DNA from 4 places in the Actinoplanes sp. SE50/110 genome. Region 1 is predicted to be linked to each of the others. Evidence: riboswitches for the same ligand, from Rfam matches in the RefSeq annotation. Region 1 holds a riboswitch; each other region holds the start of a gene.
The links. A riboswitch is a leader RNA that binds a small molecule or an ion and turns the genes downstream of it on or off. The one in region 1 is predicted to bind cobalamin.

Region 1 (2,192 bases):
TTGTAGCCGTTGTCCTTCAGCGCCGCCAGCAGCGCCACGGTCGAGGCGGGCGTGTCCAGGCCGACCGCGTTGCCGATCCGCGAGTGCTTCGTCGGATAGGCCGACAGCATCAGCGCGACCTTGCGCTCGGCCGGCGGGATGTGCCGCAGGCGGGCGTGCGACACCGCGATGCCGGCCACCCGAGACGCCCGCTCGGGGTCCGCGACGTACACCGAGAGCCCGTCCTGATCGATCTCCTTGAACGAGAACGGGACCGTGATGATCCGGCCGTCGAACTCCGGAATCGCCACCTGCGTCGCCGCGTCCAGCGGGCTCAGGCCGTCGTCGCTGGCCTCCCAGGTGGCGCGGGAACTGGTCAGGCAGAGGCCCTGCAGGATCGGCACGTCCAGCTCGGCCAGCACGCCGACGTCCCAGGCCTCGTCGTCACCGCCGGCGCTCGCCGTCGCCGGTCGGGTGCCACCGGCCGCCAGCACCGTCACCACCAGGGCGTCCGCCTTGCGCAGCTCGGCCAGCAGGTCGTCGGGGGCGGTGCGCAGCGAGGCCGTGAAGATCGGCAGCGGGCGGGCGCCCTTCGCCTCGATCGCCCGGCAGAGCGCATCGACGAACGCGGTGTTGCCGGCCATGTGGTGCGCGCGGTAGTAGAGGACCGCGATCGTCGGGCCGTCCGACCCTGATCCCTCTGCTGCTCGCGGCAGGATCCCCCACTGCGGGCTCTCCACCGCCGGGGCGAAGCCGTTGCCGGTCAGCAGCACCGTGTCGGACAGGAAGTCGTGCAGCGACCGCAGATTGTCGGCGCCGCCCTGCGCCAGATAGGTGTGCGCGTCCGCGGCGATGCCGGCCGGGACCGACGACAGCTTCATCAGATCGGCGTCCGGCGCCATCTCGCCGCCCAGCACCACCACCGGCAGATCCCCGCCGAGCAGCTCGTCGAGGCCCTCCTCCCAGGCCCGGCGGCCGCCCAGGATGCGGACCACGACCAGCTCCACCCCGTCCAGCAGGGCCGGCAGATCGGCCACCCCGGTGCGGGCCGGATTGCCCAGCCGCCATGCCGAGCCGCTGGCCCGGGCGCTGAGCAGGTCCGTGTCGGACGTCGACAGCAGCAGAAACACGCGTGCGCTCCCCTCGGGGTCCGCGCCCCGGGTAGTAAGAATCACGGCGACCGGAGTTCCTGGCTCCCGGGCAGCTCACCCGGTGACAGTGGCGGGACCGCGCCGGACTCGCACCGGCTTCCTCCGCGGCAGTGCCGCTCGAATTCACTTGTCGTCGCACACGCTACCGAACGTTGTGACGCCGCTGACGATTCAGGGGGCTGCCGACCCGAGGCTCCGGTCCTGTCGGGGGCCGCCCGTAGTATCCGGGCCGTGAGTCGCCTTCGACAGTCCGACACCGACGCCTGCCCCGGCGCGCTGCGGTTGCACGCCGCCGCCGACGGGCTGCTGGCGCGGGTCCGGCTGCCCGGCGGCATGCTCACCGGCGCCCAGCTGGGCTGCCTGCGCGAGCTGGCCGAGGAGTTCGGCGACCGGCGCCTGGAGCTCACCTCCCGAGCGAACCTGCAGCTCAGAGCACTCCCGCAAGACCGGGTGGAGACGGTGGCGGCCCGCCTGCGCGCCGCCGGGCTGCTGCCATCGGCAACCCACGACGCGGTACGCAACATCGCCGCCCCGCCGATGGCGAGCGACACCGTGCGGGACCTGGTCCGGCGCCTCGACGCGGCGATCTGCGCCGATCCCGGGCTGGCCGCGCTGCCCGGCAAGTTCCTGTTCGCTCTCGGGCCGGTCCCGCTCGCGGCCGACGTCACCGCCGTCCCGCTCGCCGGCTCCCCGGCCGGCGACCGGTTCGCCCTGACGTTCGGGGGGCGCGACACCGGGCTGCGCGTGACCCACGACTCGGTGATCGAGGCTCTGCTGGCGAGCGCGCACGCGTTCCTGGCCGAGCGGGAGGCGCAGCGCGGCGGCGGCGCGGCCGCGTGGCGGTTGCGCGAGCTGACCGACGGCGCGGCCCGGGTCTCCGCGCGTGTCGCCGCGGCGCTCGGTCTCGCCACGGCCGAGGTTCCCGCCGGGCCGGCCCCCGGTGGAGGCGGTCCGGCTGCGACCGACCCGCTGGCCGGCGTGACGACCGGACACGAGCAGGACGCCGCTGGCGCGCTGGTCGGCGTGGTGACCGGAAACGAGCAGGACGCCGCTGGCGCGCTG
Region 2 (2,192 bases), 1.8 Mb from region 1:
ACCGCAGGCTCTGGAGCCGGCATCGGGACGCCCTCGGCGAACACCTTCTCGAGGAGGAGCCATGACCGGACCACAGCCGCAAGCCCGGGTCGCCGCCGACGGTGACCGCTGGACGTTGATCCTCATCCGCGATCTGCCCCAGCCGCCCGGCGAGGTCTGGGACGCGCTGACCGACCCGGAGCGCCTCGATCGGTGGGCGCCGTTCACCGCGGACCGCCCGCTGACCGCGCCCGGCCCCGCGACGCTGACCCTGGTCGACGGCGACGAGCGGACCGCGCTGCCCGCCGAAATCGTCCGGGTCGAGCCACCCCACCTGCTGGAATACACCTGGGGTGAAGACCTGCTGCGCTGGGAGCTCGCCGCGGCCGCAGGCGGGACCCGACTGACGCTGCGGCACACGCTGACCGATCGTGACATGGATGCGATGGTGGCTGCCGGCTGGGATCTGTGCACCGGGGTGCTGCGGCGGCTGCTCGACGGCGAGTCGGTCAGCGCGATCCGCGGGCGGTCGGCGATGGACCACGGCTGGCGCGACCTGCGGGACCGCTACGCCGAACAGTTTCGGTCAGATTCGGGATCCTGATGGCGTGCGCCGCGGCGGATGACGGACCGCTGTTCCCGGCCACGGCGATGGTGGCGGAGCCGGCCGGTCAGCTTTCAGGGCGGATCGCCGCACCCCACCATCCGCGGGCGGTCACCGGAACCTCGATCAGTAGGGTCGGCGCATGGCCGTACAGGGATTGCAGCGCATCATCGTCTCCGTTGCCGACCTCGACCGGGCGCTCGGGTTGTACCGGGACGCGCTCGGGCTCACCGTGACCGCGCAGTTCGGCGAGATCGCCCGGCTGGACGTGCCGGGCACCACCACCGAACTCATGCTCCACCAGCGGCCGCCGACAGCCGGACTCGCCGGGGTGGCGGCCAGCTTCCGGGTCGACGACGTGGACGCGACCACCGCGGCCGCGGAGAAGGCCGGGGCGACGGTCGTGGACGCGCCGGCGGATCAGCCGTGGGGTGAGCGCCAGGCGGTCCTCACCGACCCTGATGGACATGTGATCTGCCTGGTCGCTGTTTGACGGGCAGGTCCGGGGTGGGAAAGATTGGCGTCCGAGCGGTTGCGGAGGAACCCGGTGCGAGTCCGGGACGGTCCCGCCACTGTGACCGGGGAGCGACCCGCTGACGCGACAGCACGCCACGGCCCTGCGGCCGGTGCGGCCGGCGCGCAGGGCCGCGGCACACCACGGCTTCCGGGCCGAGGTGGCGGCGGCACACCACGGCCCGCGGGCTGGAAGGTGGGCGGGAAACGGCGATCCGGGAGTCAGGAGACTCCGGCCGCTCGTGACAGCCGACGTGCGGGCGTGGACACCCGCCGGGAGGGAACACCCTGTGACTACTCCGTACCCGTTCTCGGCCGTGGTCGGCCTGGACGATCTGCGCCTCGCGCTGCTGCTGACCTCGGTGTCGCCGGCGGTGGGCGGCGTCCTGGTCCGCGGTGAGAAGGGGACCGCCAAGAGCACCGTGGTCCGGGCGCTGGCCGGGCTGCTGCCGCCGGTGACGGTGGTGCGCGGCTGCCGGTTCGCCTGCGACCCCGCCGCGCCCGACCCGGACTGTCCGGACGGGCCGCATCCCGCGGACACGCCGGCCGGGCACCGGGCGGCGACGCTGGTCGAGCTGCCGGTGGGGGCGACCGAGGACCGGGTGGTCGGCACCCTCGACATCCAGCGCGCGCTGGCCGACGGGGTGAAGGCGTACGAGCCGGGGCTGCTCGCCGCCGCCCACCGGGGCGTCCTCTACGTGGACGAGGTCAACCTGCTGCCGGACCACCTGGTGGACCTGCTGCTGGACGCGGCCGCGATGGGCCGCGCGCACGTGGAGCGGGACGGGGTCTCGGTCAAGCACGCGGCGCGGTTCCTGCTGGTGGGCACGATGAACCCGGAGGAGGGCGAGCCGCGGCCGCAGCTGGTGGACCGGTTCGGGCTGGTGGTCACGGTGGCGGCGCCGCGGGATGCGCGGCTGCGGGCCGAGGTGGTGCGCCGGCGGCTGGCATACGAGCTGGATCCGGCCGGGTTCGCGGCCCGTTTCGCCGACGACGAGCGGGAGTACGCGGCCCGGATCGCCGCCGCGCGAGCCCTCCTGCCGAGCGTGACCCTGCCGGACGCGGAGCTCGACCGGATCGCCCGGATCTGCCTCGC
Region 3 (2,192 bases), 2.3 Mb from region 1:
TCAGCGGATTCGGCTATGTCAAAGCGTGTGCCGTGTCCATTCGGTGGAACGGCGGCGGTGGCGAGCGGGTGATGATCGGCAAGCCTGGCTTCTTCACCGACGAGAAGCCCGGGGACACCTTCACGATCGGGGAGAACACGGGCAGCCGGGGCAGCGTCGGTTACTCGCGTGCCGAGGTGCCGCCAAGGCGGTGGGTGACCGCTCTCGTCACCCTCATCTCCATCATCGGTGTCGCGCCGCTGCTGTTCGCCATCGGCTTCGTGCGATACCGCCTGCGGAGGCGGTGATCGGGTGCTGAAGCCGGGTGCGGCGGGGCGGATCGGCGCCATGCAGCCGGTGACCGAGGCGGTGGCGCCGGCCGGCGCCGGGGTTTCGCGGTTGACCCGGGCGCGCGTGGCGATGATCGACGATCTGGCGCGGGCGCGCTGGCAGGGGCGGTGTGCCGTACTGCACGAGGATGCCGGTAATCCGTCCGGGATCTACTTTTGGGGGCTTTCGGGGGAGTGGGCGCAAGGGTGTGCGACACACCATGTGGCGTTGCACCGTGCATGTCGATCCCATATATAGTGTCGGACGCAGCTGGTTCGGTGGCCTGTGAGATGGGTTGCCGAGGCAAGAGGGAATCCGGTGCGAGACCGGGACTGCCCCGCAGCGGTGAGTGGGAACGACCGCCGTCACATCAGCACTGGGCGTGAGCCTGGGAAGCGACGGCCAGTAGGAAAGCGATACACGCCCGCGAGTCCGAAGACCTGCCAGCGCGCCGCATACGACCGTGTGCGGCGGTCGGAGGCCGCGCGGGACGGCCGACGCCGAGGGGGTCCGCCGAACGCGTGCGCGCGTCGGCGGGATGTCGGTGTCTTCCCGCGCGGGTTTCGGCCTGTTGACTCGCTAGGGGGAAGAGGGCGCCATGACGCTCACACCGGAGAAGACCGGCGTGCCGGAGCAGCGGCGGCACGTGATGCGGGTGCGGAAGCGGAACGGTGAGTTCGAGCCCGTCGACGTCAACAAGATCGTGACCGCGGTGGAGCGGTGGATCACCGGGCTGGACGAGGTGGATCCGCTGCGGGTCGCCACCAAGACGATCAGCGGGCTGTACGACGGCGCCACCACCGAGGAGCTGGACAAGCTCTCGATCCAGACCGCCGCGGAGCTGATCGGCGAGGAGCCGCAGTATTCGCGGCTGGCCGCGCGCCTGCTGATCGACCTGGTGGAGCAGGAGGTCCGGGAGCAGGGTGCGACCACGTTCAGCGAGTCGATCGAGCTGGGCTTCGCGCAGGGGCTGATCGGTGACGACGCGCACGCGTTCGTGGTGGCGCACCGGGCGGAGCTGGACGCGGCCGTGGACGTCGCCAACGACCTGCGGTTCGAGTATTTCGGGCTGCGCACGGTCGCCGACCGCTACCTGCTGCGGCACCCGATCAAGCGGGTGCCGGTCGAGACCCCGCAGTACTTCCTGATGCGGGTGGCCTGTGGACTGTCGCAGACCGCGCAGGAGGCGATCGGGTTCTACCGGCTGATGGCGTCGCTGGCCTATCTGCCCAGCTCACCGACGCTGTTCAACTCCGGCACCCGGCACACCCAGATGTCGTCGTGCTTCCTGGTCGACTCGCCGAAGGATGAGCTCGACTCGATCTACGAGCGGTATCACCAGGTCGCGAAGCTGTCGAAGTTCTCCGGCGGGATCGGCATCGCCTGGTCGCGGGTGCGCGGCCGGGGCGCGTTGATCCGGGGCACGAACGGCAAGTCGAACGGCATCGTCCCGTTCCTGAAGACGCTGGACGCCGGGGTGGCCGCGGTCAACCAGGGCGGGCGGCGCAAGGGCGCGGCGTGCGTGTACCTGGAGCCGTGGCACCCGGACGTGGAGGAGTTCCTGGAGCTGCGGGACAACACCGGCGAGGAGTCGCGGCGCACCCACAACCTGAACCTGGCGAACTGGATCCCGGACGAGTTCATGCGCCGGGTCGAAGCCGACGAGGACTGGTCGCTGATCGACCCCTCGGACGCCCCCGAACTGCCCGACCTGTTCGGTGACGCGTTCACCGAGGCGTACCGGATCGCCGAGAAGAAGGCGGTCAAGAAGATCAAGGCCCGGGAGCTGTACGGGCGGATGATGCGCACGCTCGCGCAGACCGGCAACGGCTGGATGACCTTCAAGGACCGGTCGAACGCGCTGTCGAACCAGACCGGCGCAC
Region 4 (2,192 bases), 2.5 Mb from region 1:
TGCCCGAGACGTATGAGGAGCCGGCCTGGATCGGGGTCCGCTGGCGGGTCCGCAGCCGGACGGTCGCGCACGTCTACGTGCCCGACCTGGAGCGCAACCCGGCCTATGCGCGGCATGCCGTCGGCGGCGAGGCGCCGACCGTGATCACGTTCCGGGTGCCCGCCGCGGATCTGCTCGGCCTGACCGCGGCGGGCTTTCCGTACTTGCGCGCCCCCTGGGGGGCCAACGTCGCGGCCGCGGTCCTCGGGGAGCACACCGACTGGGACGAGATCGCCGAGTTGCTCACCGACAGCTACGGCGAGCAGGCCCCGAAGTTCCTGGCCGCCCGGGTCACGCCGGGCGGGGCGCCCCGCCCGGCGGTGTGAGCAGGCGGTCCCCCTGGTTTGGGCCGCGCGCCTGAGGCCGGCGACGGATCCACTGCCCGCGACTTCAGGAGCAGGCGCGCCAGCGGTTCTCGTGGCGGGCGTCGGCCAGCGGGCGGCGGTGGCGCCAGCCGTGGCGTTCCAGGTCGGGGGTCTCCTGCAGGCGGCTGACCGGGCCGAGGCAGAGCCAGGCGACCGGGCGGACGGCGGGCGGGATCCCGAGCAGATCCCGCAGGAACGGCTCGCGGTAGAAGGAGACCCAGCCGACGCCCAGGTTCTCGGCGGTGGCGGCCAGCCACAGGTTCTGGATGGCCAGGCAGACCGAGTAGAGGCCGGCGTCGGCGATCGCGTGGCGGCCCAGGACGGCCGGGCCACCGCGCCGCGGGTCGTAGGTGACGACGACGGACAGGGTGGACTCCAGGATCCCGTCGATCCTGATCCGGGCGAAGCGGGTGGCGGCCGCGCCGTCGAGGGTGGCGGCGAACACCTCACGCTCGTGACACACGTGTTCGTGGAACGCCTCGCGCAGGGCGCGGTCGCGGACGATCAGGAAATCCCACGGCTGGGACAGGCCGACACTGGGGGCGGCGTGTGCGGCGGTCAGGATGCGGTCGAGCACGGGCGGCGGCACCGGGTCACCGGTGAACTCGGCGCGGACGTCGCGGCGGCGGTGGATCACGTCGTACAGCGCCATCGGAAGTTGATCTTGATCGTGCATGTGGGCAGGCTCCCGCTGCTCAGGCCCGGAGGGGGCCGATGGGCGCGAGGCCGGTCTTCGGACTCCCGGATCGACGCCTCACCGCCCGCCTTCCCGGCCGGCCGGCCAGTGGCTGCGCTCACGCGCGTGGGCGGCGGCTCCCCGGTCACCGCGGCGGGCCCGTGCCGGATTCACACCGGCTTCCCAGATTCTCCCCGCCGTCGCCGGTGGGGCACCTCGCAACAAGTTCGTGCCACCCGAGACGCTACCGTCCCACCGACCGCCAGACGCGCTCGGCCCAGTCCCGGTCGGCCGGGTCGTCATACCTGCAGGTGACGGCGATGAGATGACCGGGCTTCGCCACGTAACCGTAGAACTCGTGCTGCTCGCCGGCATCCAGGCAGAACGCGCGACGGACCACCTCACCGTCCCGCTCGGTGAGCTCACCCGCACGCTCGTCCGGCAGCATCCCGCTCATCTCGGCGATGCCGGTGTCCGGGGCGAGCCCGGCCGGCAGGGTGAACGGCTCCACCTGCACCGTCCGGCCCGGCCCGACGAAGCGCAGGACGTCGGCCGCCTGAACCCGCAGGCCCGCGGTGCGCTCGACGGACCAGTCGGCGGTGACCGGCTGCCGGACGGCGACCGGCAGCGGGTACCCGATCCTGCTGAGCACGTCGTCCCGGTCCCACACCTCGGTCAGGACGCCCGGACGGCGTTGACCGCCGACCGGCCACCGCACTTTCCCCGACCCGGCGTCGCCTTCCCGGTCACCGTCGGCGCGGTGCCGCCGGGCCCGGCGCATCCCCCGGTGCAGACCCTGGTGCCGGTCAAGGACAGCGGTGGTCGTGATCGGATCGCGTGTCACCGGCCGCGCCGTCGACTGACGACTTCGCGGCCGGTGCCGGCTTGCCGTGGGTCCGACCGGGCTGTCACCCTCGGGCGGCGACCTTCGGGGCCGGGGTCCTGGCGAAGAGCCACTCGACCGTCACGGTGGCCGACAGCCGCTGGCGGCCGGGTTCGATCGGGACCGGTGAGTCGGCGGGGAACATGGCGGAACTGACCGCCCGGATCTGGTCGCCGGGGGCCGGCAGGTCCGGGGCCGACTCGGTGACCTTGACGACGCGGCCCAGGGG

Region 2: it holds a riboswitch for cobalamin, as region 1 does, so the genes downstream of both, ACSP50_RS25940 (VWA domain-containing protein) here and cobN (cobaltochelatase subunit CobN) in region 1, are expected to answer to the same signal.
Region 3: it holds a riboswitch for cobalamin, as region 1 does, so the genes downstream of both, ACSP50_RS02725 (ribonucleoside-diphosphate reductase subunit alpha) here and cobN (cobaltochelatase subunit CobN) in region 1, are expected to answer to the same signal.
Region 4: it holds a riboswitch for cobalamin, as region 1 does, so the genes downstream of both, bluB (5,6-dimethylbenzimidazole synthase) here and cobN (cobaltochelatase subunit CobN) in region 1, are expected to answer to the same signal.

What each region holds. Positions count from the first base shown of each region.
Region 1 is NZ_LT827010.1:7,597,414-7,599,605, forward strand. It holds gene cobN (cobaltochelatase subunit CobN) at 1-1,109, opposite strand, end outside; cobalamin riboswitch at 1,140-1,280, opposite strand; gene ACSP50_RS33955 (precorrin-3B synthase) at 1,362-2,192, shown strand, end outside.
Region 2 is NZ_LT827010.1:5,787,142-5,789,333, reverse strand. It holds gene ACSP50_RS25955 (helix-turn-helix transcriptional regulator) at 1-65, shown strand, start outside; gene ACSP50_RS25950 (SRPBCC family protein) at 62-583, shown strand; gene ACSP50_RS25945 (glyoxalase/bleomycin resistance/extradiol dioxygenase family protein) at 726-1,076, shown strand; cobalamin riboswitch at 1,121-1,329, shown strand; gene ACSP50_RS25940 (VWA domain-containing protein) at 1,339-2,192, shown strand, end outside.
Region 3 is NZ_LT827010.1:616,977-619,168, forward strand. It holds gene ACSP50_RS02720 (DUF6346 domain-containing protein) at 1-287, shown strand, start outside; cobalamin riboswitch at 564-772, shown strand; gene ACSP50_RS02725 (ribonucleoside-diphosphate reductase subunit alpha) at 908-2,192, shown strand, end outside.
Region 4 is NZ_LT827010.1:5,146,358-5,148,549, forward strand. It holds gene ACSP50_RS23100 (MmcQ/YjbR family DNA-binding protein) at 1-365, shown strand, start outside; gene bluB (5,6-dimethylbenzimidazole synthase) at 430-1,056, opposite strand; cobalamin riboswitch at 1,111-1,314, opposite strand; gene ACSP50_RS23110 (hypothetical protein) at 1,325-1,924, opposite strand; gene ACSP50_RS23115 (SIMPL domain-containing protein) at 1,989-2,192, opposite strand, start outside.